4 regions of the Pseudomonas sp. LB3P58 genome follow, and region 1 is predicted to be linked to each of the others. Evidence: predicted binding sites of a transcription regulator. Region 1 holds the regulator's gene; each other region holds the start of a gene.
The links. The regulator FliA, encoded in region 1, starts transcription of late flagellar genes. The targets are predictions, from matches to a motif close to CTAAAGTTTNNNNNNNNNNNGCCGNTAA.
Positions count from the first base shown of each region.

Region 2: a site for FliA is predicted at 5,124-5,151, ahead of ACYZTZ_RS12160 (methyl-accepting chemotaxis protein). Genes of this name have one in related genera too.
Region 3: a site for FliA is predicted at 5,934-5,961, ahead of ACYZTZ_RS28740 (methyl-accepting chemotaxis protein). Genes of this name have one in related genera too.
Region 4: a site for FliA is predicted at 2,436-2,463, ahead of ACYZTZ_RS22210 (flagellar protein MotY). Genes of this name have one in related genera too.

Region 1 is NZ_JBUBVE010000001.1:1,107,269-1,114,535, reverse strand. Features, by position in the region: gene ACYZTZ_RS05175 (chemotaxis protein CheA) at 1-2,223, opposite strand, end outside; gene ACYZTZ_RS05170 (protein phosphatase CheZ) at 2,261-3,049, opposite strand; gene ACYZTZ_RS05165 (chemotaxis response regulator CheY) at 3,080-3,451, opposite strand; gene fliA (RNA polymerase sigma factor FliA) at 3,619-4,359, opposite strand; gene fleN (flagellar synthesis regulator FleN) at 4,356-5,186, opposite strand; gene flhF (flagellar biosynthesis protein FlhF) at 5,303-6,631, opposite strand; gene flhA (flagellar biosynthesis protein FlhA) at 6,643-7,267, opposite strand, start outside.
Region 2 is NZ_JBUBVE010000001.1:2,578,789-2,586,055, forward strand. Features, by position in the region: gene ACYZTZ_RS12135 (heme utilization protein) at 1-785, opposite strand, end outside; gene ACYZTZ_RS12140 (adhesin) at 837-1,409, opposite strand; gene ACYZTZ_RS12145 (hypothetical protein) at 1,411-1,848, opposite strand; gene ACYZTZ_RS12150 (AAA family ATPase) at 2,179-2,703, opposite strand; gene pnuC (nicotinamide riboside transporter PnuC) at 2,700-3,263, opposite strand; gene ACYZTZ_RS12160 (methyl-accepting chemotaxis protein) at 3,362-4,996, opposite strand; gene ACYZTZ_RS12165 (undecaprenyl-diphosphate phosphatase) at 5,291-6,121, shown strand; gene ACYZTZ_RS12170 (DUF1294 domain-containing protein) at 6,118-6,546, shown strand; gene ACYZTZ_RS12175 (MmcQ/YjbR family DNA-binding protein) at 6,543-6,902, opposite strand; gene ACYZTZ_RS12180 (LysR substrate-binding domain-containing protein) at 6,899-7,267, opposite strand, start outside.
Region 3 is NZ_JBUBVE010000001.1:6,144,418-6,151,684, reverse strand. Features, by position in the region: gene ACYZTZ_RS28750 (amino acid adenylation domain-containing protein) at 1-3,380, shown strand, start outside; gene ACYZTZ_RS28745 (SRPBCC family protein) at 3,412-3,879, shown strand; gene ACYZTZ_RS28740 (methyl-accepting chemotaxis protein) at 3,937-5,817, opposite strand; partial or broken gene ACYZTZ_RS28735 (sigma-70 family RNA polymerase sigma factor) at 6,054-6,294, shown strand; rRNA gene rrf (5S ribosomal RNA) at 6,451-6,566, opposite strand; rRNA gene rrf (5S ribosomal RNA) at 6,673-6,788, opposite strand; rRNA gene ACYZTZ_RS28720 (23S ribosomal RNA) at 6,957-7,267, opposite strand, start outside.
Region 4 is NZ_JBUBVE010000001.1:4,771,846-4,779,112, forward strand. Features, by position in the region: gene ACYZTZ_RS22205 (argininosuccinate synthase) at 115-1,332, opposite strand; gene ACYZTZ_RS22210 (flagellar protein MotY) at 1,462-2,370, opposite strand; gene pyrC (dihydroorotase) at 2,530-3,576, shown strand; gene rnt (ribonuclease T) at 3,573-4,250, shown strand; gene ACYZTZ_RS22225 (peroxiredoxin) at 4,320-4,922, opposite strand; gene ACYZTZ_RS22230 (bacterioferritin-associated ferredoxin) at 5,225-5,443, shown strand; gene bfr (bacterioferritin) at 5,642-6,115, shown strand; gene grxD (Grx4 family monothiol glutaredoxin) at 6,296-6,637, opposite strand; gene ACYZTZ_RS22245 (molybdopterin oxidoreductase family protein) at 6,735-7,267, opposite strand, start outside.

The sequences.
Region 1 (7,267 bases):
ACGCTTGAGCATGCTCGGAACATCGAGAATCAGCGCAATGCGGCCGTCACCGGTGATGGTGGCGCCGGACATGCCCGGGGTTCCCTGGAGCATTTTGCCCAATGGCTTGATGACCACTTCTTCCTGGCCCACCAGTTGATCGACGACGAAGCCGATCCGCTGAGTGCCCACCGAAAGGATCACCACGTGGCCTTCGCGCTGCTCTTCATGAGCGGCGGAGCTGACCAGCCAGCGTTTGAGGTAGAACAATGGCAGCGCCTTGTCCCGCACGATCACCACTTCCTGGCCGTCCACGACGTTGGTGGTCGACAGGTCGAGGTGGAAGATTTCGTTGACGTTCACCAGCGGGAACGCAAACGCCTGGTTGCCCAGCATGACCATCAGCGTCGGCATGATCGCCAGGGTCAACGGGACCTTGATGACGATCTTCGAGCCCTTGCCCTTGGTCGAATAGATATTGATGGTGCCGTTGAGCTGGGCGATTTTGGTTTTCACCACGTCCATGCCCACGCCGCGTCCGGAGACATCGGAAATTTCGGTCTTGGTCGAGAAACCCGGCGCGAAGATCAGGTTGAAGCAATCGGATTCGCTGAGGCGATCCGCTGCATCCTTGTCCATCAAGCCTTTCTTCACGGCAATGCCGCGCAGAACATCGGCGTCCATGCCCTTGCCGTCATCGGAGATGGACAGCAGGATGTGGTCGCCTTCCTGTTCAGCGGACAGGATCACCTTGCCGCTGCGAGGCTTGCCCATCGCTTCACGCTCGGCCGGCTCTTCAATACCGTGGTCGACCGAGTTGCGCACCAAGTGGACCAGCGGGTCGGCCAGGGCCTCGACGAGGTTCTTGTCGAGGTCGGTTTCTTCGCCGACCAGTTCCAGGTTGATCTCTTTCTTGAGCTGGCGAGCCAGGTCGCGAACCAGACGCGGGAAGCGCCCGAAGACCTTCTTGATCGGTTGCATCCGGGTCTTCATGACCGCGGTTTGCAGGTCGGCCGTGACCACGTCGAGGTTCGACACGGCTTTGGACATGGCTTCGTCGCCGCTGTTGAGGCCCAGACGGACCAAGCGGTTACGCACCAGTACCAACTCGCCGACCATGTTCATGATTTCGTCGAGACGCGCGGTATCGACCCGCACGGTGGTTTCGGCTTCGCTGGCCGGTTTTTCCGGTGGCGGCGCAGCCGGGGCACGGGCCGGAGCCGGTGCAGCAGCAGCGGCAGGCTTCGGCGCTTCGGCTTTAGGCTCGGGCGCTTTGGCAACGGGTTTCGCAGCCGGTGCTGGCGCCTTGGCGACAGGAGCAGAAACCACTGCACCAGTGCCAACCTCGGTGAACTTGCCTTTGCCGTGCAATTCGTCGAGCAGCGATTCGAACTCGTGATCGGAGATCAGATCGCCGCCAGCCGCTTTAGCGGTGGGTGCAGCCGGGGCCGGGACCGCAGCAATGGCCGATTCCAGCGCATCAACGGCAAAGTTGCCCTTGCCGTGCAGCTGATCGAGCAGTGCTTCGAACTCGTCGTCAGTGATATCGGAGCTGTCGCCTGCCGCTTTCGGGGCAGCCGGTGCGGCTGGTGCCGGGGCTACCGCATCGACGGCGAACTGGCCTTTACCGTGCAGTTGATCGAGCAACGACTCGAACTCGGCATCGGTGATTTCGTCGCTGGCCGCCGCATTGCTGCTCGGCGCTGGCACAGCTGCCGGGGCTTCTGCCTGAGCCTTGACGGCGTTCAGCGAGTCCAGCAGTTGTTCGAATTCGTTATCGGTGATGTCACCCGATTCGCTCTCGGCGGCAGGTTCTTCCACCACCTCGGCGACCGGTGCCGTTTCATCGGCGGTTTGCGGCTCGGCCAGACGGGCCAGTGCCGCAAGCAATTCTGGCGTGGCAGCCGTGATCGGGCTGCGTTCGCGGACTTCGGTAAACATGCCGTTCACCGCATCCAGCGCTTCGAGAACCACGTCCATCAGTTCCGAGTCGACGCGACGTTCACCCTTGCGCAGGATGTCGAACACGTTCTCGGCGATGTGACAGCACTCCACCAGCTCGTTGAGCTGGAGGAAGCCGGCGCCTCCTTTTACAGTGTGAAAACCGCGAAAAATTGCATTGAGCAAGTCCGCATCGTCTGGTCGGCTTTCAAGCTCGACCAGCTGTTCGGACAGTTGCTCTAGAATCTCGCCGGCCTCAACCAGGAAATCCTGAAGGATCTCTTCATCGGCGCCGAAGCTCATTAAGGGGGTGCTCCTAAAGGTCTAAAAACCTAAAAACCTAAAATCCAAGACTGGATAGCAAATCGTCCACATCGTCCTGACCGGACACAACGTCTTCTCTTTTATCGGCATGAATCTGCGGACCTTCACCCTGAGAGAGATGTTTTTGCGGATCTTTTTCTGCCAGCATCGCTTCACGGTCATGTTCGATGCCCGCAAAGCGGTCCACCTGACTGGCCATAAGCACGAGCTTGAGCAGGTTGCTTTCAACTTCGGTGACCAATTGGGTCACGCGCTTGATCACCTGACCGGTGAGGTCCTGGTAATCCTGAGCGAGCAGAATGTCGTTGAGGTTGCTCGACACAACGCGATTGTCTTCGCTGCTGCGTGTCAGGAAACCGTCGACTCGCCGGGCCAGCTCGCGGAACTCTTCAGCCCCGACTTCGCGACGCATGAACCGTCCCCAGTCGGTGCTCAAGGCCTGGGCTTCGTTGCTCAGGCCGTTGACCAGCGGCGTGGCGTTTTCCACCAGGTCCATGGTGCGGTTGGCAGCCGCCTCGGTCAGCTTGACCACATAACCCAGACGCTCGGTGGCATCCGTGATCTGCGAGACTTCCTCGGCTTGCGGCATGTGCGGGTCAATCTGGAAATTGACGATCGCGCTATGCAGCTCGCGAGTGAGCTTGCCCACTTCCTGATACAGGCCACGGTCACGGGTCTGATTGAGCTCATGGATCAGTTGCACAGCGTCGCCGAACCTGCCTTTTTCAAGGCTTTCGACCAGTTCGACCGCGTGTTTTTTCAGAGTCGATTCGAAATCGCCCTGTGAAGACTCGTTATGCTCCATAGCTCCCCCGTGGCGCAGTGGCTTCGCACATCAACCGATGCGTTCGAAAATCTTCTCGATTTTTTCTTTTAACGCCTGGGCCGTGAAGGGCTTGACCACATAGCCGTTAACACCGGCCTGGGCTGCCTCGATGATCTGCTCGCGCTTGGCTTCAGCGGTCACCATCAGCACCGGCAGGTGCTTGAGCTTTTCATCGGCACGCACGTGGCGCAGCAGGTCGATACCGGTCATGCCAGGCATGTTCCAGTCTGTTACCAGAAAGTCGATGCTGCCGCTGTTGAGAACCGGAATGGCAGTAGTGCCATCGTCGGCCTCGACCGTGTTGGTGAACCCAAGGTCACGCAACAGGTTTTTAATGATCCGCCGCATCGTTGAGAAGTCATCAACGATGAGGATTTTCATGTTCTTGTCCAATTCGACCTCCAAGCAGTCTTAAACGCGCCCAGCACCTGGACGCGCCATTTCAATCAATCCGGCAAAGCACTCAATGACTGTCTGGAGCACAACAGATCGGGACCGGTACGGTTCAACACCCCACCCGCCGCGTTCGCAGTGTCCCCACACTGCCTTCAGCGCGCTCGCCACTCCCCCAAACGCCCCCGCAAACGGGCCGCGCACTGGCTGTGTAACTGGCTGACCCGAGATTCGCTGACCCCCAGGACCTCACCGATTTCCTTGAGATTCAACTCTTCGTCGTAGTACAGCGCCAACACCAGTCGCTCACGCTCCGGCAAATTGGCAATCGCGTCCGCCAGCGCCGCCTGGAAGCGTTCATCTTCCAGATCGCGTGACGGCTCGAGATGAGCACTGGCGCCATCCTCGTGCAGCCCTTCGTGTTCGCCGTCCTGCAACAGATCGTCGAAACTGAATAGCCGGCTGCCCAGGGTGTCGTTCAAAATCCCGTAATAATCGTCGAGACTCAATTGGAGTTCGGCCGCAACCTCGTGATCTTTAGCGTCACGGCCGGTTTTAGCTTCAATAGAGCGAATTGCGTCGCTGACCATCCGGGTATTGCGGTGGACCGAACGTGGCGCCCAGTCCCCCTTGCGTACTTCATCGAGCATCGCGCCACGGATTCGTATGCCCGCGTACGTCTCGAAACTCGCGCCTTTGCTGGCGTCGTATTTGGTCGACACTTCAAGCAGGCCGATCATCCCGGCCTGGATCAGGTCTTCGACCTGGACACTGGCTGGCAGACGCGCCAGCAAGTGGTAGGCAATGCGTTTAACCAGTGGCGCGTAACGCTCGATCAGCTCGTACTGCGCGTCACGTGCCGACTTCTTGTAGAGGTTGTAGCCACTGGCTGTCATAGCACAGGTCCTGCGGTTTGTTGCACGAGGCGCTCGACGAAAAACTCCAGGTGCCCACGCGGGTTGGCAGGCAGCGGCCAGGTATCGACCTTCTGTGCAATGGCCTTGAACGCCAGTGAGCACTTGGACCGAGGGAAGGCTTCGTAGACGGCGCGCTGCTTTTGCACTGCCTTGCGCACACTTTCGTCGTAAGGCACCGCGCCGACGTATTGTAAGGCGACGTCAAGGAAGCGATCCGTGACCTTGGTCAACTTGGCGAACAGGTTGCGACCTTCCTGCGGGCTCTGGGCCATGTTGGCCAGGACGCGGAAGCGGTTCATGCCGTAATCGCGGTTCAGCAGTTTGATCAGTGCGTAGGCATCTGTGATCGAGGTCGGTTCGTCGCAGACCACCAGCAAGACTTCTTGCGCTGCGCGAACGAAACTGACGACCGACTCACCAATACCCGCAGCGGTGTCGATCACCAGCACGTCGAGGTTGTCGCCGATATCGCTGAACGCCTGGATCAGGCCGGCGTGTTGCGCCGGGCTCAAATGAACCATGCTCTGTGTGCCGGACGCGGCCGGGACGATGCGAATGCCGCCAGGGCCCTGCAACAGTACGTCGCGCAGCTCGCAGCGGCCTTCGATCACGTCGGCCAAAGTACGTTTGGGTGTCAGTCCCAGAAGGACGTCGACGTTCGCCAGCCCCAGATCAGCGTCCAGCAGCATGACGCGCCGGCCGAGCTCAGCTAGAGCCAGGGACAAGTTCACTGACACGTTAGTCTTCCCGACGCCACCTTTGCCGCCGGTCACCGCGATCACCTGTACGGGATGCATGCTGCCCATGAATTTTCTTTACCTTGTCTTACTTAGACGGAGGCCACATTACTGGCTGCGCGTTCACTAACTGAACAATGCATGGCAGACCATCGATGTAGGTACAAAAACTGTTCATTAATACCTCAGCCAACCTGCTTGGTCGGGCTGTGGTAAATATCAGCGAACATGTCAGCCATGGCTTCTTCGCTGGGTTCTTCTTGCATTTGCACGCTGACGGCGCGACTGACCAACTGATGACGACGCGGTAGATGCAAATCATCCGGAATCCGCGGGCCATCGGTCAGGTAGGCCACCGGCAATTCATGACTGATGGCCAGGCTCAACACCTCGCCCAGACTTGCCGTTTCATCCAGTTTAGTCAGGATGCAGCCAGCGAGCCCACAACGCTTGTAACTGTGATAAGCGGCCGTTAGAACCTGTTTCTGGCTGGTGGTTGCCAGGACCAGGTAATTTTTTGATTTGATGCCACGACCGGCCAGGCTTTCGAGCTGCATGCGCAGTGCCGGATCGCTGGCCTGAAGGCCCGCGGTATCGATCAGCACCACGCGTTTGCGCAGCAAAGGCTCCAGCGCCTGCACCAGCGATTGGCCCGGATCGACATGCGTCACCGACACATTGAGGATCCGGCCCAACGTCTTGAGTTGTTCCTGAGCACCAATTCGATAGCTGTCCATGCTGACCAGCGCGATATTCTGCGCGCCGTACTTGAGCACGTAACGGGCCGCTAGCTTGGCCAGGGTGGTGGTCTTGCCCATGCCGGCAGGGCCGACCATGGCAATCACGCCGCCCTCTTCCAGAGGCTCGACTTCCGGTGTGGCGATCATCCGCGCCAGGTGTGCCAGCAACATGCGCCAGGCCTGACGAGGTTCTTCAATATCGGTAATCAGCGCCAGCAAATCGCGCGACAACGGGCCGGACAGGCCGATGCGTTGCAGGCGACGCCAAAGATTGGCCTGGGCCGGACGGCTGCCTTGCAGCTGATTCCAGGCCAGGGAGCCGAGTTGCACTTCCATCAGTTCGCGCAGGCTGTTGAGTTCGAAACGCATCGAGTCGAACGCCCGTGGGTCGACGCCACCGGAGGCAGGTGCCGCAGCCGGTGCAGGACGGCGGGGTTCGGTGTAGGTCGGCTCGATCAGTGGCTCGGCGGCGGTCAGCGGCAAGCCGGCGAACAATTGGCGATTGGTGGACTTATCGCTCTCGCCATCGCTGCGCAGGCTCAGTTCAGCCTGGGCGGTGACGATCCGCGATTGGGTCTTGCGCAGTTCATCTTCGAGCTCCATGTTCGGAACGCGCGGAGCCAGCGCCGACAACTTGTAATCCAGGGCAGCCGTCAGCTCGACACCACCGGCGATCCGGCGGTTGCCAATGATGGCGGCATCAGCGCCCAGCTCATCACGAACCAGTTTCATGGCCTGACGCATATCGGCGGCGAAAAAACGCTTAACTTGCATAAACCACTACCTCAGCCGTTGGGCCCTACTGTCGCAACGATGGTCACTTGCTTGTTGTCAGGAATTTCCTGGTAAGCCAACACATGCAAACCCGGGACTGCCAATCGGCCGAATCGCGACAGCATCGCGCGAACCGGACCGGCTACCAGCAGAATCACCGGCTGACCTTGCATTTCCTGACGCTGCGCCGCATCGATCAACGAGCGTTGCAGCTTCTCAGCCATGCTTGGCTCCAGCAGAACGCCCTCTTCCGAGCCTTGTCCTGCCTTCTGAAGACTATTGAGCAATATTTGTTCCAACCTTGGCTCCAGCGTGATAACTGGCAGCTCCGACTCAGTCCCTACAATGCTTTGGACGATTGCGCGGGATACGCCGACACGCACCGCGGCCACCAGCGCGGCAGTATCTTGACTCTTGCTGGCGTTGTTTGCGATAGCTTCGGCAATGCTGCGAATGTCCCGTACTGGCACCTGTTCGGCCAGCAAGGCTTGCAATACTTTGAGCAACTGCGACAGAGACACCACACCCGGCACCAGCTCTTCGGCCAGTTTTGGCGAGCTTTTGGCCAACAATTGCATGAGTTGCTGTACTTCTTCGTGACCGATCAACTCGCTCGAGTGCTTGTACAGAATCTGG
Region 2 (7,267 bases), 1.5 Mb from region 1:
TCAACGCTAAGGGAGCCGCTGGAATTAGAGCTCTTGGCACCGGCCGCGGCCCAGCTCGAAGAAGCGCTTTGACTGCCGCTAACATCGAACGACTTATCTTTAGAGAAACTACCGCTGGCCGTTTTGGTTACCGTAATAGTATCCACGCGGTAGGTCCGATCAGCGTTGTTATTCACGGTCAGGCCAGGACTGCTTTGATCGGCAGAGGCGCTGGCTGATGCGTTACCCAGTGGGGCATTGGAGTTGGCAATTGCCATGGTGTTTTTCTGTTGGTTGAGGTCGCCACCAGCAATGTTGACCCCCATATTGCCGCTGCTGCCATCGGCCGATCCGCTCATCACAGCAGAGTTTTGGGTGCCGTAGTTCCAGACCTTGTTGTTGTTGCCGTATTGCGTGACTCGAGCGCTGGCGTCGGCATTGCCGAACACGAAGCTGTTATCGAGGCTGGAGGTGGAACCCGCGTTTGCGATGGCGGCCGCGTTGTCTTGTTGGTTGCCGGCGCCTGCTGCGACGTTAACGCCGACGTTGCCGCTCGCGCCTGAGGCAGAGCTGCTCATCTCGGCGGAGTTCTCAGTCCCTTCGTTGTAGACGCGGTTGCCGGTACTGGTCTGCTTATCGTGCGCAGTGGCGGTCGCGTCGGTATGGATCACTGTTGGAGGAGGGGTGTGGTGATTGTTGTGATGACCATGGTGATCACGCCGATCGTTCTGTCCAGCTTGTGCAGCAACAGCCAAGACCGCAGCGATTGCAAAAACCAGAGGTTTTATTGCCATCGAAGGTTTCATGGTGGTTCTCCGTACTTATTTTAGGTTAAGTGTTGTACCTACCTGTTTGGGTCAATCCGTGACCCGTACGCTCAGGGTATTGGCCGTTCGGTTTCCCACCCCGGCGCTCTGATTCAACTGGATCACCCCACGGCTACCGGTGAAGGCCTGATCGCTGGTAGCGACCTGGCGATAGCCTGGTGCAGAGTCAGTTGGATCGGAGTTGGTGATCAGCGTCACGTTCTGTTGCCTGAGGACGCTGTCGTCGATGCTTTGCGGCTGTGTACCGATGCTTATCCGCAGGGCATTGGCTTGCTGGTTGCTGGCGCCCGCGCTCTGGTTGACGCCCAGTACGCCGGTGCCGTGGCTGAAGGAGTCGCCTTGAATGCTGGATCGAGCATCGATCCTGGGGTCGACCACCGTACGCAGCCGTTGGCGAATCTGTGTGGTCGCGCTGGCCCCATGGCCAACGGCGATGGCCCGGGCGTTCGCCTGCTGCTGCAGGTCGCCGGCAGCCTGGTTGACCCCGAGGTTGCCCTGGTACTGGGCGCCCGAACCGTCGATGTTGGCGTTATCGATGACGGGGGATTGGGCGAAGGTCGATGCACTGCAAAACATGGCGATTATCAGCAGCGTACGATTCATCTTAACGGTCTCCCGTTATGACTTTCAGAGCACCCAGGCCTTGCTGGACGCTTGAATTGACCATGTTGGCAATACCGTTGCCGGCATTTCCCGAACGTCCAGCGGGGAGGTTGGAAAGCTGGGTCTGGTTGCTGATATTGCCGCCCAGGTTGTTGGTGTTTTGAGTGATCAGGCGGGAGATGCCTGCACCACTGGCGACACCGGCAAAGTCGCCGTCGCTCAACTCGTTCGTTTGACTGAGGATTTGTTTGGACGGGTTGGCATTGGCGGTCGTGGGGCTAGGGTCGGGAATCATCGGCGCACGCGTTGCCATGCGTGGTTGGACATCACGTTTGATAATGATGATGCCGTTGTCAGCGTGTACAGGCAGGCAGACACTTGAGCCCAGTGCGCATCCAATCAGCAGGAGGCTATAAATGTTGTTTTCAAGTTTCCCCACGGCGGCAATTCCTTCTGTAAGTGGAACGCTGGCCCTTATCAGCGTTGCGAGGAAGAGAGCAGAAGGTGTGCCGGTTTTCGTTTTTCTTTTGAAAACAGTTGGTTGGCTTTAATTGTCGAGGTGGTCAATAAGTTTTGTAACGCCACTGAGACAGAACCACGCAAAAACGCCGTCCATGCTGGCGGTATTGCTCGCTAAGGGCGCTGAAGGCAGGTTGTATCAGTGGCTTAACATTTTCTTGCAGGAGTGCTTGAGCCGCTTCAATTCGCGGGTTTGCGCAGGGGATGGTGTTTCAGGAATGGACATTTTCGGCAGGGCGGGGTACCGCTGTCAGGTCTTTAGCAGGCGCGTCACAGCCTCGAATGCTGCATCCTTGCGCTGCTTCCAATCACCTTGCAACACCTGGCAAGGCTGGCGGTGCAGGTCAAGCCATTGTCGGCTGGCCTGGAAAAACGCCTGGCGTTCTGCCAATTGCGGTTGGCAACGCTGCCCATCGTCATACCAGGCCACGGTTTCAGGGCTCAGCAGCAAATGCAGGTCGTAGTGCCGTGCCAGCAATGCTTGCTCGATCCACGTCGGGCAAGCGCCAAACAAGGTCTGGCTCCAGAGGATGTTGCTCAGCAAGTGAGTGTCGAGAATCAGCAAATGCGGCTGCCGGGCGCGTGCCTCATCCTCCCATTTCAGCTGCCCTCGGGCGATTTCCGGAATGTCGGCCAGGCAGGTGTCTCGTGGGTTTTGTTCGATGAACCAGCGTACATATTCGTCTACCAGGACCCCGCCGAAATGCTGTTGTAACTCGGCTGCCAGCCAACTCTTGCCACTGGACTCGGGGCCTGTGAGTACCAGAACTTTCATGTGCGCAACGCCGGATCGGCCCGCCATTCCCGCCAGCCTTGCACAGCAATCAGGGCGAACAGCGCGTAGAGCCCAGCAGTCAGGTACAGGTCTTTGTAGATAAACAGCCCGACGAAGATCACATCCAGGGTGAACCACAGCGGCCAGCATTGAACGCGTTTTTGCGCCATCCATAACTGCGCCACCAGGCTGAAGCCAGTCAGTGCCGCATCGAGCCAGGGTTGTGCGGCATCGGTCCAGTTCGCCATTGCAGCGCCCAGCAACAGACTGCCGAGCGCTCCAATGACCAGACTGATAGCGACCGATTTACCGTCGAGCAGGCTGACCTGCCGACCATGGTGCGCGCCCCCCGCATGCGTCCACTGCCACCAGCCATAGAGCTGCAATGCGGCGTAGATCACCTGCAGGAGCATGTCCGAGTAGAGCTTCACCTCAAAAAAGATCCAGCTATAAAGCAGCACCATGACCAGGCCGATCGGCCAGCACCAGGGGTTCTGTTTGACCGTCAACCAGACGGCAATGACACCGAGGGCGGCGGCAAACAGTTCAAGCCCGGACATGGAGGTTCCTTGGGGGAAGTCGAAGAGGGGGCGGATTGTAACGGCAGGCGCTGCCAAGTAGAACTGGCGTGCGCCGCCCTTTGTAGCAGGGGCTGTCGTTACACCCGGAACTGCTTGAGCAGCCCGTTCAATTGCTCACTCAATTCCTTCAGATGAACGCTGGCCACGCTCGACTGTTCGGCCGCCAGCGCCGTGCTGTGGGACAAACCGGCCGCCTGGGTGACGTTCTGGTTGATGTCCTCGACCACATGCGCCTGTTGCAAGGTTGCGCTGGCGATGGAAGCGTTCAACCCGTTGAGGTTGCGCAGCGCCTGGGCAATGGCATTCAGGCTTGCGCCGGCCAGACCGGCCTGCTCGATGGTCGACTGCGATGCACGGCTGCTGTCGCCGATGACTTTGACCGCCGCTTCGGAGTGGCTTTGCAGGCGTTCGATCATCGACTGGATCTCTGCCGTGGACTTCTGGGTACGCTGGGCCAGCAGTCGCACTTCATCGGCCACCACCGCAAAACCTCGACCTTGCTCACCGGCCCGGGCGGCTTCGATGGCTGCGTTGAGGGCCAGCAGGTTGGTTTGCTCGGCGATGGAGCGGATCACTTCGAGGACGCTGCCGATCTGTGTGCTTTCGGCGGCCAGGGTGCGAATCACTTCCACCGCCTGATCGATGGTCGACGACAGCTTGTCGATCTGTTGCAGGCTGCCATCGATGTTGACCTGGCCTTGCTGCGCCTGAGACTCGGCATCGCGCATTTCGCTGGCGGCGTGCTCGGCGTTTTTCGCGACGTCGTGCACGCCATACGTCACTTCATTGATGGCTGTGGCCACCAGTTCCATTTGCTGGGACTGTTGCTGACTGCGTTGCTGGGCCTGGGCGGCGTCGTTGCCCAATTCGCTGGAAGACTGGCCCAGGGCACTGGCGGACACTTGCAGTTCACGGATCACCAGTCGCAGCTTGGCGGTGAAGGCGTTGAAGTGGTGTGCCAGTTGCGTGACTTCATCCTGGCCATGGGTGTCGAGGCTGTGGGTCAGGTCGCTCTCGCCGCTGGCGATGTTGGCCATGGCGTTCACGGTTTCCTGCAGTGGACGCACGATGCTGCGAGCAATCAGGATGACCAGCAGCGCCATGATCAGGGCAATCACCAGCCCAACGAGCGAGGCCTTCCAGACCTGGCCATAGAACTCGGCCTGCATGTCATCGATATACACGCCCGAACCGATCACCCAACCCCAGGGCTCGAAGAGTTTGATGTAGGAGGTTTTTTCTACCGGTGCACTGGCGCCCGGTTTCGGCCAGCGATAGTCGACGGTGCCGGCACCTTTGGACTTGGCGAGGGCGACCATTTCGTTAAACAGGGCAAAACCGTCCGGGTCGCGGATCGCCGAGAGGTTCTGGCCATCGAGTTTCGGGTTGGCCGGGTGCATGATCATCACCGGCGTCAGGTCATTGATCCAGAAGTAGTCGTTCTGGTCATAGCGCAGACCGCGAACGGCGCTCAGAGCCTGCTTCTGTGCAGCATCGCGGGTGAGCGTGCCGGCGGTTTCGAGGTCGTGGTAATAGGTCAGAATGCCACTGGCGGTTTGCACCACATGCTGGGTTTTCTGAGCCTTGGCGTGGTACAGGTCATCGTGAATCTGCTTGAGCATCAAGACGCCCAACGTCATTAGCATCAGGACGGCCACGATCAAGATGAGCCACAAACGCCGGCTGATCGACATACTGCGCAAGCTGTTCATAACGCTGTCACTCCGGTTTCTTTTTCTTGTAATAAATGATCGCCAGCATCCAACCACACTTTGCCAATCGGTCATATCCGACCCAAGTCCAATAACGCGGCAGCGTTAATCAGACTTGTCTGATAGGATTTCGGCCCCGCGCGGAAAAACCTGAATCCAAGTTGATTTTTCACGGAATTTTTATGGTTCCGTCTGGATTCTATGCGCGCGGTGCAGCAGCGACGCTGACCGCAATCAACGTTCTGAAAAAATATTTACGAGGCATGCCGTGACGCATCGCTTCTTGGGGGATTGATGGATCTTTGGACGGCCTTACAGGCATTGATTTTGGGCGTTGTGGAAGGGCTGACGGAGTTTTTGCCGATTTCCAGCACCGGACACCAAATCATTGTGGCGGATTTGCTCAACTTCGGTGGCGAGCGAGCCATCGCTTTCAACATTATTATTCAGCTGGGGGCGATTCTGGCGGTGGTGTGGGAGTTCCGCCGCAAGATCATCGATGTGGTGACCGGTTTGCCAACGCAGCCCGGCGCTCGCCGCTTTACCGCAAACCTGCTGATTGCCTTCATGCCGGCCGTGGTACTGGGGGTAATTTTTTCCGATTTGATCCACAAATACCTGTTCAATCCGATCACCGTCGCGACGGCGTTGGTTGTGGGCGGGATCGTCATGTTGTGGGCCGAAAAGCGTCAGCATGAAGTGCATGCCGACACCGTTGATGAGATCACCTGGAAAGATGCCCTGAAAGTCGGCTTCGCCCAGTGCCTGGCGATGATTCCCGGTACTTCGCGTTCCGGCTCGACGATCATTGGTGGCTTGTTGTTCGGGCTGTCGCGCAAGACCGCTACCGAGTTCTCGTTCTTTCTGGCGATGCCGACCATGGTCGCTGCGGCCGTTTACTCGGGCTACAAATACCGCAGCCTGTTCGTCCCGTCGGACTTTCCGGTGTTCGCGATCGGCTTCGTGACCGCGTTCATCTTTGCAATGATTGCCGTCAGGGGCTTGCTCAAGTTCATCGCCAGCCACAGCTACGCCGCGTTCGCCTGGTACCGTATCGTATTCGGCCTGGTCATCCTGGCCACCTGGCAGTTTGGCTGGGTTGACTGGGCCGCGGTCAAGCCATGAATGACGCCAGCGCGCGCAACAACCCCGGACGCAAACCCGCTGGAGAGGTCCGCAATCTTCAGCTGAAACTGTTGGTGTTTGCGGTGCTGTGCGCGCTGCCGCTGTTTGGCTCGATGTCGTTGTGGCTGCGTGGGGTTTCGGTGATTCCCCTGGCGGCGTACGGGGTCGTCAGCCTGCTGGCGTTCTTGCTGTACTGGAGCGACAAACGCAAGGCGCGCGCCGACCATTGGCGCACACCCGAGAACGTGCTGCATGCGGTGGAACTCGCCGGCGGCTGGCCGGGCGCCTTACTGGCCCAGCAGGTGTTTCGGCACAAGACGCGCAAGATCTCGTATCAGTTGGTGTTCTGGATCATCGTGCTGATGCATCAGGTGTTCTGGATCGACCAGCTGTTTCTCGGGGCCCATCTGTTCGCGCTGCTTTAAAGCAGCAGTCCGACCTGAGTGCGCTTGGGCAACTTGCTCACCACCAATTGATGGGAACGCTGCAACAAGCCTTGCAGCTCTTCAGGGCCCAACGGGTAGGGCGTTTCCATGATGATCCACTGAGCCCGCGCCAGATACGGCGCCGGGCGGATTCCCGGGCGGTCGCAATGACCGAGAAACAAGTCCTTGTCGACCTTGAAGGCCAGGGATTCGCCCCGCAGGTTCTGCAAGGCAAACATCTTGTTCCCTGCAATCGAAAACACCCGTACGCCACCCCACTTGTAGTCTTCCCGCGCACCCGGCAGCGCGAGACAGAATTGCGCGACATCCTCTTCGCTCATACGTCCAGCCTTCATATCAGTCGGTCCCCACAAGCATTGAATGATTCGATCAAATGGTCGAGCCAGGCGCGTACGGCCGGCATCACCCCGCGTCGATGAGGGTAGACCGCTTGCAGCCAGCCGCCAGGCAACGACCAGTCGGGCAACAACTGCACCAGCGAGCCGTTTTCCAGTTCCTGCTCGCAATACATCATCGGCAGCATGGTAAAACCCTGGCCGGCGAGAGTGCAGGCCTTGCGCACGATAAAGTCATCGATGCCCAATCGCGCTTCGAGGGTGAGATCGCAGCTTTTGCCCTGTTGGTCGAGCAGGCGGATATGCACCAGGCGGTCGGCTTCCAGGGCGCCGAGCACGGGCAGGTTTTTCAGGTCTTCGGGGTG
Region 3 (7,267 bases), 5.0 Mb from region 1:
AGGCCTTGACCGACCTGGCGCTGGAACTTGAACAACATGGTCATTCTCTGGTGCGCCTGACAGCCGTCGACGAGCAGCCTTTGGGTAACGCTGATTTGCTGATCGACGACGCCAGCCTGCCTGTTCAAGACGTCGGCGATACGCCGCGACTGACGCTGCAGCTGGGTATCGGTGTGCCTGGGGTTTCTGGCCTGCCGCCGCTGGACGTGCTGTGCACGTACGGTTCAACGCTGTTCACTCGCGTGCCGATCACCGACGAACCTTCGGGCAACGGCCAGGCATTGCGCCTGCGAGCAGTGGCAGAACTGGTCGATCACGTGGCGCTGCTGGTCAGCCGTTTCTCTCGCGATGCCGACTATTTTCTATTGGCCGGTACTGCTGCTCCCACTTGCTTCGAGCACGTGGAAAACCTGCTCTATTTGGAGAACCTCGCGTTTTTCCATCAGCTCAATCTCACGGAAGCACCCGCGCTGCTGGCGCTCAGCCAAATCCCGATGATCGAGCGCCTTGAGCGGCGTTTCATCCAGTGTGCTGAACGACCCGCGCTGAACATTGCCGGCTCATCCCTGAGCTATCGGCATTTGCACGCCCACAGCCGCGCCATCCAGCAGCGTTTGCAGCCGTTGATCGCTCAGCGTCACGGGCCGTTGGTGATCGGAATCTGCCTGCCAAAATGCAGCGCGTTGTATGCGGGGATTCTCGCGATTCTTGGCAGTGGCGCGGTGTACCTGCCGCTGGAACCGAGCCATCCCTTGCAACGTCAGCAGTACATTCTGGAAAACGCCGGGGCAGTGTTTTTGCTGCATGACGGTGAGCATCCGCTCGCGGCGCAAATGCCGGGACTCGACATCAGCCGCATCGACATCGGTGACGTGGATCTCGATCAACCCTTGATGCGCCAACGACCCGATCCAGACGCGCCGTGCATGGCGCTCTACACCTCGGGCACCACCGGCCATCCCAAAGGCGTGTTGCTCAGCCAGGCCAACCTCGCGCACTTCACCGCGTGGTACGCCGACTATGTGCAGCTGACCGAACAGAGCCGGGTACTGCAGTTTTCGTCGTTGAGTTTCGACTCGTCGCTGATCGATATCTTCCCGACCCTGCTCCAGGGCGCCGAACTGATCGTGCCCGGCGACGATCAGCGCCGCGACCCGTTGCAACTGGTCGAGCTGATCCGCCATCAACAACTGAGCCATGCCTTTTTGCCGCCGGCGTTGTTGAGCATCCTGCCGCTGGATCAATTGCAATGCCTCGATCACGTGATGACCGGCGGCGATGTCTGCGAACCCTACGTCATCGAGCAGCTCACCCGTCAGGGCAACCTCTACAACCTCTATGGCCCGACCGAAGCGACGGTGTTGATTACCGCGCGGCAACTGCGCGACGGCGACAGCAACCGCACCCTCGGCGCGCCTATCGCTAACAGTCAGGTGTTGATTCTCGATGAGGATTTTCAACCGGTGGCCGAACAGACTGTCGGTGAGTTGTACATCGTCGGGCCGGGCGTGTGCCTGGGGTATCTGAACAACCCGCAGCAGACCGCTGAACGTTATCTGAACCTGAGCCTGCCGAATGGCCAGAGCCTGCGCGCCTACCGCACTGGCGACATGGCGAAGTGGACCCGCGACGGCATCGAGCTGTGCGGGCGGCGCGACAATCAGGTGAAGATTCGCGGCTTTCGGGTCGAGCCGGAAGAGATCGAGCGCTGCCTGCGCGACAGTCAGTTGTACCGCCAGGTGGCGGTGGTTATCGACAGCCAGCGCCGGATTCTGGCCTTCCTCGCGCAGCCTCAGGAGGATCAACCCGGCACCGCTCGCGAAGCGCTGAAAGCTCACTCGATACAGTTTCTGCCGGATTACATGCAGCCCACAGCGTGGACCGAACTGCCGAACATGCCGTTCGCCAGCAACGGCAAGGTCGACCGCAAGGCGCTGCTGGCGATGCCCGTGAATGTGTCCGAAAACACGCTGCGGCGCTTGCCCGCCAGTGTCGATGAGGCGCTGTTGCTGGAGATCTGGGCCGAGCTGCTGGAGCTGCCGGCCAGCGATATTTCCACCGACGAAAGCTTCTTCAATCTGGGCGGCCACTCGATCCTGCTGTCGCGCATGTTGTTGCGTCTGCGTGAGGAATTCGGTCGCAGCATCTCGATCAACCGCTTCATCGAATTGCCGACCATCACCAAGTTGGCGACCTTGGTGCGCGGCTCCGGCACCGAAGAGGTATTGAGCGAAAAAGCCTTGGCCGATGCCTTCCGCGAACTGGATATCCAGCCGTTGCCAGTCAACCGCATGGGCGATGTGCACAAGGTGATCGTTACCGGCGCCAACAGCTTTGTCGGCGTGCACATCGTCGAAGCGTTGCTCGCCTGGGGCGCCAGCGAAGTCGCCTGCCTGGTGCGCGACGGCGGTGGGCAATCAGCGGCCGAGCGGTTTACCCATGCACTGCGAGAAAACCGTCTGGAGCATCTGGACCTGAGTCGGGTGCGGGTTTATGCGGCGGACATTACGCGTCCGTCATTGGGGCTCGAAGCGGATGTTTACGAGCGACTGGATCGGCAGTTCGGCGCGTTGGTGCATAACGCCGCCAACGTCAATCACGTACTCGATTACGAGTCGCTGGCGCGGGACAACGTCGAGCCGATTTTCGAGTGCCTTCGGTTGTGCGAAGGGCGCAGCAAGAAGATCTTCAACTTCGTCTCGACGCTCTCGGCTTCCAGCACGATTGCCGCCGATGGACGGGTGCTGGAATTGCCCGCCGCGCAGACCCCGCCGATCTACATCAAGAACGGCTACAACCTGTCCAAATGGGTCGGTGAGCGGATCCTCGAACGCGCTCGCGAACGTGGCGTACGGGTCAATCTTTACCGCCCCGGCAACATCAGTTTCAACAGCCTCACCGGTGTCTGCCAGCCTCACAAAAATCGCTTGATGCTGATGCTCAAAGGCTCGATCCAGCTCGGCCAGGTGCCGGAATTCGCGCTGAATTTCGACCTGATGCCGGTGGACTTTCTAGCCCGCTTCATCGCCTTCCATGCCAGCCGTTATTCAGCCGAAAAAGCGGTGTTCAACCTGCACAACCCCGAGCCTCTGAGCTGGGACAACTACGTCGCGTCATTTCGTGAGGCGGGTCGGAAGTTTTCCATGGTCAGCGTCGCCGACTGGCAGCAGCAACTGGGCCGGGTCGACAGCGACAACGCGTTGTTCGGCGTGCTTGGTTTCTACCTAAACGGCTTCGAGGAAGACATCGGCGACATCTCAATGATCGGCCACGCCAACGCCCAGGCGGGCGTACGGCAGATGGGCGCGCATTACCCGGAAAAATCCCCGGCGCTGCTACGTCGCGGCTGCGATTACCTGAAAGAAATCAACTTCATCTGATTCAACCCAACCCCAAGAATGGAGCAAGACCATGAGCACTCTGCAACCCGATACCCTGATCAAGAATCCTCAAGGCTGCCACGTGGTGTCCTCGGTGGAAGTGCCGGCCGATGCCAAGAAGGTCTGGGCGGTGGTCGGTAACTTTGCCGGCTTCGATCAATTCATTCCGGCGCTGTCGCACATCGAGATGACCGGTGAAGGCGTGTCGTCCCTGCGCAAGAAATTCTTCAAGGACGGCAACCTGGTGGTCGAGCAACTCAACTCCCGGGATGACCAGGCGCTGAACATGACCTGGACCACAATTTACAACACCTTGGGCGTGGCCAATTTGTGGGCGGCGATGAGTGTTGAACCGTTGGGCGCGGGCAAATCCCGAGCGACCTGGACCATCATCGCCGAACCCGCACAGGGCGGCGCGGAGGCGTTGCCGGGGTTCACGGATTTCGTGCAGGGTTTTGCCGATGACTCGATGAATAATGTGCAGAAGCTGTTTGCGTAAGGCATGAAAAAGCCCGCTGTGGATCACTCCACAGCGGGCTTCTTTTACATCGTTTGATCAGATCTTGAAGCTATCAACCAACTGCTTCAACCGGTTCGCCTGCAGGGACAACGCATCGCAATCCTTCAACGTTTCATTGAGGTTGGCCACGCTTTGCTGGTTCAGCAGGTTGATCTGGTTAACGTCGACGTTGAGGGTTTCCACAACCGCCGTCTGCTCTTCGGTCGCCGCGGCCACCGACTGGTTCATACCGTCGATTTCGCCGATGCGCTGGGTCACGCTGACCAGTCGCAGACCGGCCTGGTTCGCCACTTCGACGCTCTGCTCGCTGGAGACCTGACTGGCGTTCATGGTGGTCACCGCTTCACGAGAACCGATCTGCAGCGAGGTGATCATCTTGTGGATCTCCTCCGCCGATTCCTGAGTACGGTGAGCGAGGTTACGCACCTCGTCCGCCACCACCGCAAAACCACGACCGGCTTCACCAGCGCGGGCCGCTTCGATGGCCGCGTTGAGCGCGAGCAAGTTGGTCTGCTGGGAGATGCCTTTGATCACATCCAGAATGTGCCCGATGTTGTCGGTGCTGGCATTCAGGGTTTCGATCTGCGTGCAGGACAGGCTGATTTTCTGCGACAACTCGGTCATCGCCAGAATGGTTTTCTCCACCACCTGACGACCGTCATCGGCCTGCTCGCTCGCGCCGCTGGCGTGTTGGGAAGCATCGGCGGCGTTGCGGGCGATTTCCTGGGTGGCGGCGCCCAACTGGTTGATCGCCGCGGCCACACTGTTGGTGCGGGCGCTTTGCTCGTCGGAACCGACGATCGAGGCGTTGGACGAAGCCATCACCCGCTGCGACAGGTCGTGAACCTGGCGGGTGGCCGACGACACTTCGGAAATCGACGCGTGAATTCGCTCCACGAACTGATTGAACGAACCACCAAGCTCACCGAACTCGTCTTTGCTTTCCACAACCAGACGCCGGGTCAGGTCGCCCTCGCCTTGAGCGATGTCCTGCATCGCACGGCTCATGGTGGTCAGCGGACGCATCAGCACGTTGATCAGCAGGCTCAGCAGCACGGCAATGGCCGTCACGGCGATGAACATCGCGATCAGCGCAGAAGTGCGGAACTGGCTGAGTGGCGCGTAGGCCTTGTCCTTGTCGATCGACAGACCGATGTACCACTCGGCATTCGGCAAACCACTGACCGGAGTAAACGAAAGGATGCGGTCCTGCTTGTTCAGGGTGACTTCCTGATTGCCCTTCTCGATGCGCACCCCGGCGTTCGGGTAGATGTCCTTCAGGTTTTTCATCACTTGGTCTTTGTCCGGGCTGACGATCACCTGACCGTCGGCGCTGACCAGGAATGCGTGGCCGATGCCACCGAAATCCACCGAGTTAATGATCTTCACCAGCGTTTCCAGGCTCAGGTCACCACCGACCACACCGAGTAACTCGCCGTTCTTTTTCACCGGCAGGGCGATGGTCACCACCAGGCCACCGACGGCAGCCATGTAAGGCGGGGTCAGCATGGTCTTGTCGGCAGCCACAGCCTGTTTGTACCAGGGACGCTGACGCGGATCGTAACCGTCAGGCATCTTCGCGTCCGGGCGCTGAGTAAACACGCCGTTGGCCTGGCCCACGTAGGTGAACTGGAAGTTCGAGGTCAGGGCCGGTTGACTGACCAGCCCCGGGAGGTCGGCATTGGCACCTTGATGGGCGACGTTTTGCGCGAGGTTTTCCAGTACCAGCACACGGCCGCTCATCCAGTTCTGCACGCTGCTGGCGGTCAGATCGCCGGCCTGCTGGACGCTGGATTCAAGGTTTTGACGGATGGTGTTTCGCTGCAGATAGTCGTTGTACAAAGTGAACAACGCAAAAGCCAGCACCACGACGCCGGAGGCGGCCAGAAGGATTTTATGGCTGAATTTGAGATTCATTTCATGGGACTTCTTATGCAAAAAGTGGGGATGCGTTCCGGGTTGCAACATTCCAAGTAACAGCGCAGGCAGGGCTCTGGGGCCGCTCTACTTTGGTGCACGCATGTCTCATCAGGCTGTCGGCACAAACCGGAGAAAACTTAGGCGTTTGTACGAAATGGTCGGTATTCGTATCAGATACCCGCCGAACGGCGTGCCAGAGCGCCTGATCAGCCCCTTTGTGATGACGGTTGTTCGTGCGGCAGTTACAAATTCCCCGCGCCTTTCTGTGAAGGATTGCCTGTGGTCTGGTGATCGACCATTAGCGCCGTGAAAAAACGAACGCGCCCGCCTGGAATCATCGCCCATTTACCCGAGTCCAAAACTCGGAATGTCGAAGCGCGGGAATTAGTGCTTGAGTTGCTGGAAAGCGCCGAGCAAATGGGTTTGTCTCTGCGTTCAGTGGAGCGCTACGCGGCCGACGCGCGGTATCGCTGATGCCTGTAGATAACCTGTCGCTGAAACGGCGCGGTGAACCGCATCAGCAGGTGCTGCATCTCGCCCATTTACAGCTGATTGCCCTTTTGAGCGTTTAGCGAACCCAGAACGACAAAACCCCTACCTGCATACGCAGATAGGGGTTTCGGAATTTAATCTTGACGATGACCTACTCTCACATGGGGAAACCCCACACTACCATCGGCGATGCATCGTTTCACTGCTGAGTTCGGGATGGGATCAGGTGGTTCCAATGCTCTATGGTCGTCAAGAAATTCTGTGACCAGCCCGTTACAGCGTAACGTGCCAGCAAAACTGGTGACTTCTACTAAAACAAAACCCCTACCTGCATACGCAGATAGGGGTTTCGGAATTTAATCTTGACGATGACCTACTCTCACATGGGGAAACCCCACACTACCATCGGCGATGCATCGTTTCACTGCTGAGTTCGGGATGGGATCAGGTGGTTCCAATGCTCTATGGTCGTCAAGAAATTCGGGTACTGAGTCGCGACCTGTTGGTCTCGCTTCAGCAAATTGGGTATGTGACAGCAGGTGTTTTGTGAGTATCTCGAACTTTCGGTTCGTTTCGTCTTCACACACCGCAATCTGGCCTCTTTCGTTTCTTCAACTAGGAGCATCAAATTGCTTGGGTGTTATATGGTCAAGCCTCACGGGCAATTAGTATTGGTTAGCTCAACGCCTCACAGCGCTTACACACCCAACCTATCAACGTCGTAGTCTTCGACGGCCCTTCAGGGGACTCAAGGTCCCAGTGAGATCTCATCTTGAGGCTAGTTTCCCGCTTAGATGCTTTCAGCGGTTATCTATTCCGAACATAGCTACCCGGCAATGCCACTGGCGTGACAACCGGAACACCAGAGGTTCGTCCACTCCGGTCCTCTCGTACTAGGAGCAGCCCCTCTCAAATCTCAAACGTCCACGGCAGATAGGGACCGAACTGTCTCACG
Region 4 (7,267 bases), 3.7 Mb from region 1:
GATGTCCGGCAGGAAAACTCCCCCCTATTCAGAAATTGTGGCCTTGTCACCGACAAGGCCACAACTCTATTACCGTGGTTCCACTACGGTCGTTCCACTACGGTTTCAAAGATCTCAGAAAAGCTTCCGGCCTTTGTTCGCCGCAATACGCATGCGCAAGGCGTTGAGCTTGATGAAGCCCGCCGCGTCGGCCTGGTTGTAGGCGCCGCCATCTTCTTCGAAGGTCGCGATGTTGGCATCGAACAACGATTCGTCAGACTTGCGACCGGTGACGATCACGTTGCCCTTGTACAGCTTCAGGCGCACAACGCCGTTCACGTGGGCCTGGGACGCGTCGATCATCTGTTGCAGCATCAGACGCTCAGGGCTCCACCAGTAACCGGTGTAGATCAGGCTGGCGTATTTAGGCATCAGCTCGTCTTTGAGGTGAGCCACTTCGCGGTCCAGGGTGATCGATTCGATCGCACGGTGAGCGCGCAGCATGATGGTGCCGCCAGGGGTTTCGTAGCAGCCACGGGACTTCATGCCCACGTAACGGTTCTCGACGATGTCGAGACGGCCGATACCGTGTTCGCCACCGATACGGTTCAGGGTCGCCAGCACGGTGGCCGGGGTCATTTCGACGCCGTCCAGTGCGACGATGTCGCCGTTGCGGTAGGTCAGTTCCAGGTATTGCGCTTTATCTGGAGCCTTCTCCGGGGAGACGGTCCATTTCCACATGTCTTCTTCGTGCTCGGTCCAGGTGTCTTCCAGCACGCCGCCTTCATAGGAGATGTGCAGCAGGTTGGCATCCATCGAGTACGGGGATTTTTTCTTGCCGTGACGCTCGATCGGGATGTTGTGCTTTTCAGCATAATCCATCAGCTTTTCACGGGAGAGCAGATCCCATTCGCGCCACGGAGCAATCACTTTCACGCCTGGCTTCAAGGCGTAGGCGCCCAGTTCGAAACGAACCTGGTCGTTGCCCTTGCCGGTGGCGCCGTGGGAAATGGCGTCAGCACCGGTTTCGTTGGCGATTTCGATCAAGCGCTTGGCGATCAACGGACGAGCGATGGAAGTACCCAGCAGGTACTCGCCTTCGTAAACGGTGTTGGCGCGGAACATCGGGAAAACGAAATCGCGCACGAATTCTTCGCGCAAGTCGTCGATGTAGATCTCTTTCACGCCCATGGCCTGTGCCTTGGCGCGTGCAGGTTCGACCTCTTCGCCCTGACCCAGGTCAGCGGTGAAGGTCACGACTTCACAGTTATAAGTATCCTGCAGCCACTTGAGGATCACCGAAGTGTCCAGGCCGCCGGAATACGCCAGAACGACCTTGTTTACGTCCGCCATGCCATCACTCCACGGGGTTCTACGGAAAGCCGTCAAGTCTACCGCTCATGCAGGATAATTTACAGAGGCGCGACAGCTTATGACGACGAAGCGACAGATTATGTCGAGTGAGCGACGATAACAGCGGGTTCAGGAGGTCGACGCGGCACTCGCCGATACAGTGGCCTGAGGGGCCGGCTTTTCGGTGGGCGCAACACGCGCGAGTTGCACATTGACCCGACGGTTCTTCGCCCGGTTGGCGGAATTGGTATTGGGCGCCAATGGATAACGCTCGCCGTGAAAGCGCACAGTGATTTGTGACTCCTGAACACCGTTGGCCTTGAAGAACTCCATGACGGCCAAGGCCCGACGCCGCGACAAATCACGATTGGTCAGGCGGTTGCCGCTGTTATCGGAGTGGCCATCGAGTTCGATGTGGTTGACCGTCGGGTCGGCCTTCATGAACTCCAGCATCACTTGTAATTGCGCCTTGGCCTGCGCGTCGAGATCGATGCCTTCGCCAGGGAAGCCGATCTGCGATTGTTTAACCTGCTCGAAATTCTTCGGCAGCAGCTTCGCCACGCAGCCCTGATAATCGTTAAACGCCTGGCTGAACTTGACTGGCAACAGACGCACTTCCGACACCCGGCCATCGCCCGAGTAATGTCGAACGACCGGACTGCGACCATCCATCAGGCCACTGAGCAAGCGGCCAGCCTGAACTTGCGAACTGTTGAACAACACATTGCCGCTGCCGATTCGTACAGAACCGAGGTTAATGTCGCCACGCCCCGGCTGCCAGGGTGCAGCCGCCGCCAGCAAGGTGGCCGAACCGCCGCCGATCATTGAGTTATAGGCCTTCAGACGGAACGTCGCTTGCTCGCCAGCGCGACGCACGAATTCGCCCGAACCAAAATCGGTGATGGGCTGAGTCAGGCGGCACTCGAACTTGTCTCCTTCGACCGTCCACTCGATGCTCTCCAGACGGGTCTGGAAAGTGAGCGCCATCGCAGGAAGGCTGGCAAACACGCTGAGCAAGGCTAAATAACGCTGGCGCACGGGAGGCTCCACTGGCTTCTACAACAAAAAGACCGACACACAGATGTTTACGGCATACCTGTTGGATATCGGAAGCTTCCAGCAAAACTTGATAGCGAGTGCCTGGAAGAGTCTTTTCCGGTAGCATTCCCCTCAGTTTGACCCGCCTGGAATCCCCTCATGTCCGACCGCCTGACCCTGCTGCGTCCCGACGACTGGCATATTCATCTTCGCGATGGTGCTGTGTTGCCCAATACAGTCGCGGATGTCGCGCGCACCTTTGGTCGCGCCATCATCATGCCCAACCTGGTACCTCCGGTGCGTAACACCGCTGAAGCCGACGGCTATCGCCAGCGGATTCTCGCTGCACGCCCGGCCGGCAGCCGCTTCGAACCGTTGATGGTGCTGTACCTGACCGACCGCACCCAGCCCGAAGAAATTCGCGAGGCCAAGGCCAGCGGCTTCATTCACGCCGCCAAGCTGTACCCGGCCGGCGCGACCACCAACTCGGACTCTGGTGTCACCAGCATCGACAAGATTTTCCCTGCACTTGAGGCCATGGCCGAAGTCGGGATGCCCTTGCTGGTTCACGGTGAAGTCACCCGTGGCGATGTCGACGTGTTCGATCGCGAAAAATTCTTCATCGATGAGCACATGCGTCGTGTGGTCGAGCGCTTCCCGAGCCTCAAAGTGGTGTTCGAACACATCACCACCGCTGACGCCGTGCAGTTCGTCAACGAGGCTTCGGCCAATGTTGGCGCGACCATCACCGCGCATCACCTGCTGTACAACCGCAACCACATGCTGGTGGGCGGGATTCGGCCGCACTTCTATTGCCTGCCGATCCTCAAGCGCAACACCCATCAGGAAGCCCTGCTCGACGCCGCCACCAGCGGCAGCGACAAGTTCTTCCTCGGCACCGACTCGGCGCCCCATGCCCAGCACGCCAAAGAAGCCGCTTGCGGCTGTGCCGGTTGCTACACCGCTTATGCAGCGATCGAGATGTATGCCGAAGCCTTCGAACAGCGCAACGCGCTGGACAAGCTCGAAGCCTTCGCCAGCCTGAACGGCCCTCGTTTCTACGGCCTGCCGGTGAACACCGATCGCATCACCCTGGTCCGCGAAGAGTGGACCGCCCCAACCAGCCTGCCATTTGGCGAGCTGACCGTAATCCCGCTGCGCGCCGGTGAAAAACTGCGCTGGCGCCTGCTGGAGGAACACGCGTGAGTGAAGACCATTTCGACGACGAACAGGACGGTCAAGGCGGCGGAGGTGGTTCGCGCCACCCGATGGCTGAGCGCTTCCGTGGATACCTGCCAGTCGTTGTCGACGTTGAAACCGGTGGTTTCAACTCTGCCACTGACGCCTTGCTGGAAATCGCCGCAACCACCATCGGCATGGATGAAAAAGGGTTTGTGTACCCCGACCACACCTACTTCTTTCGCGTAGAGCCTTTTGAAGGCGCGAACATCGAAGCAGCCGCTCTGGAATTTACCGGGATCAAACTCGATCACCCGCTGCGCATGGCAGTGAGTGAAGAAGCAGCGCTGACCGACATCTTCCGCGGCATCCGCAAGGCCCTGAAAGCCAACGGTTGCAAACGGGCGATTCTGGTCGGGCACAACAGCAGCTTCGATCTGGGTTTCCTCAACGCCGCTGTCGCACGCCTGGACATGAAGCGTAACCCGTTTCATCCGTTCTCGAGCTTCGATACCGCGACCCTGGCCGGTCTGGCTTACGGCCAAACCGTACTGGCCAAGGCCTGTTCGGCAGCCGACATCGACTTCGACGGTCGTGAGGCCCACTCGGCTCGCTACGACACCGAGAAGACGGCCGAGTTGTTCTGCGGCATCGTCAATCGCTGGAAACAAATGGGCGGCTGGGAAGACTACAACGACTGATCGTTGGGTTTATCCCGCCCATAAAAAAACCGGCCTCAACGGCCGGTTTTTTTATGCCTCAAACGTGCCTTACAGCGCAGCAGCGTGCTCGGTCAGGTAAGCCGCGACGCCTTCGGTCGAAGCGGTCATGCCTTTGTCGCCTTTTTTCCAGTTGGCAGGGCAAACTTCACCGTGCTCTTCGTGGAATTGCAGAGCGTCGACCAGACGAACCAGCTCTTCGATGTTACGGCCCAGCGGCAGGTCGTTGATGATCTGCGAGCGGACAACGCCTTTGTCGTCGATCAGGAACGCACCACGGAAAGCTACGCCGTCAGCGGACTGAACGTCGTAAGCCTTCATGATTTCCTGCTTGATATCGGCAGCCATGGTGTAACGGACCTGGCCGATACCACCATTGTTGACCGGGGTGTTGCGCCAGGCGTTGTGGGTGAAGTGCGAGTCGATCGAAACGGCGATCACTTCAACGTTGCGTGCCTTGAAGTCAGACATGCGGTTGTCCAGAGCGATCAGCTCGGACGGGCAAACGAAGGTGAAGTCCAGTGGGTAGAAGAACACCAGGCCGTATTTGCCTTTGATGGCCGACGACAGGGTGAAGCTGTCTACGATTTCGCCATTGCCGAGTACGGCCGGTACGGTGAAGTCTGGGGCTTGTTTGCCTACGAGTACGCTCATTGGATATCTCCTGGTGTAAAAACGTGAAGTTCCGGGTTTGCGCCAGCCTGCCACCTTCAGGCGACAGCCCTGTGACACGAACCCGCTTCATAAGGACCGGCCATCATACACTGCGTTTTTGCCCTGTCCTTAACGGTTTTTTTGTCAGGGGAAATGCTATCGACAGGTTTTCCTCGTGATCGACGCTGAGGGGAAACCGTTCGTCAGCCCTGAGCAAAGCTTTCAGAAACCACTTTGACAATCATTCTCGTTAACATTAAGATCCATCGCAATTGAGTCACAACCAGCGACGGTTTTCACTTATGTATGTTTGCCTCTGCACTGGCGTCACCGACGGTCAAATCCGCGAAGCGATCTATGAAGGTTGCTGCAGCTATAAGGAAGTCCGTCAGGCCACCGGCGTAGCTAGCCAATGCGGTAAATGTGCCTGCCTTGCCAAGGAAGTGGTCCGCGAAACCCTGACCAAATTGCAATCGGCCCAGGCCGCGATTCCCTACCCTGTAGAATTTACTGCCGCGTAAGTAACGTATTTCAAAGAACCGGACTTGATGTCCGGTTTTTTTATGTCTGAAAATCAATCGCTTACGCTCTAGACGCGGAACACAAACATTCTTATTCAGATTAATTTTCACTTAAGTTTCAATAACTTAGGTTTGACACTCTTAATTACGCGGCTCAAACTCAGCCTTATAGACAGCTACTTAGGGCAGGACCCCATCATGAAAGGCGACGTTACAGTCATCCAGCATCTCAACAAGATCCTTGCCAATGAGCTGGTCGCGATCAATCAATACTTCCTGCATGCACGCATGTACGAAGATTGGGGCCTGAACAAGCTCGGCAAGCACGAATACCACGAATCCATCGACGAGATGAAGCACGCGGATAAGTTGATCAAGCGCATCCTGTTCCTTGAAGGCCTGCCGAACGTCCAGGACCTGGGCAAGCTGCAGATCGGCGAACACACCAAGGAAATGCTTGAGTGCGACCTGCGTATCGAACGCACCGGTCATGCGGATCTCAAAGTGGCTATCGCTCATTGCGAAACCGTTGGCGACTTTGGTAGCCGTGAACTGCTTGAAGATATTCTTGAATCCGAAGAAGAACATATCGACTGGCTGGAAACCCAACTGGGTCTGATCGATAAAGTCGGTCTTGAGAACTATCTGCAATCTCAGATGGGCGAAGAGTAGGAGCTGTCGAGTGAAACGAGGCTGCGATCTTGGCGATGGCAGCGGTGACATCGCAATAACTTAATTAAGTGCAATAAAAAGCCCCGCTCCTCTTTCGAGGGGCGGGGCTTTTTAGTTGCTGAAGATCAAAAGATCGCAGCCTCGTTTCACTCGACAGCTCCTACAGGGGAGCCAATCGTTTTAGGCTTCGGACTTATTGGCAGAAGCAGCTTCGACAGCAGCCTTGATGGTGGTTTGCAGCGAACCGTCTGCAGCCATCTCGGTCATGATGTCGCTACCGCCGACCAGCTCACCACCAACCCACAGTTGCGGGAAGGTTGGCCAGTTGGCGTATTTTGGCAGGTTGGCGCGGATTTCCGGGTTCTGCAGGATGTCCACGTAAGCAAATTTTTCACCACACGCCATCACGGCCTGCGCGGCTTTCGCGGAGAAGCCACACTGCGGGGCATTCGGCGAACCTTTCATGTAAAGCAGAATGGTGTTGTTAGCAATCTGCTCTTTAATCGTTTCGATGATATCCATGGAGCACCTCGGCTGAACTTTCCGACTCAGGGGTCGGCACGGTGGCGCATTGTAACGGAAACCCGAGCACCCTGCTCGGTCTCCCCGACAGACTTGATCAAGCCGCCGCCACGGTCACTGGCACACCGTTCAACGCCGCATTGCCCGACAACTCATCGAGCTGACACTCGTCGGTCAAATCATTGGCGCTGGAACCCGGCTGACCACTGGCAATGGTCATCTGCACACCCGGCCGCGCATGGCCCCAACCGTGCGGAAGGCTGACCACGCCTTTCATCATATCCAGACTGCCGAGCACTTCAACTTCGATCTCACCGACCCGCGAACTGACCCGCACGCGCTGCCCGTCGTTGAGTCCACGGCTGGCCAGGTCATCCGGGTGCATCAGCAATTGATGGCGCGGCTTGCCCTTCACCAGGCGGTGATAATTGTGCATCCACGAGTTGTTGCTGCGCACATGACGGCGGCCAATCATCAACAACTCATCGGCCGCTGGTGCTTGCAAGGCTGCAAAGCGCGCCAGGTCAGCAAGGATCGCGGCAGGCGCTGCCTGGACTCGCTGGTTAGCCGTTTTCAGACGTGGAGCCAGGTTGGACTTCAATGCCCCAAGATCGACACCGTGAGGGTGAT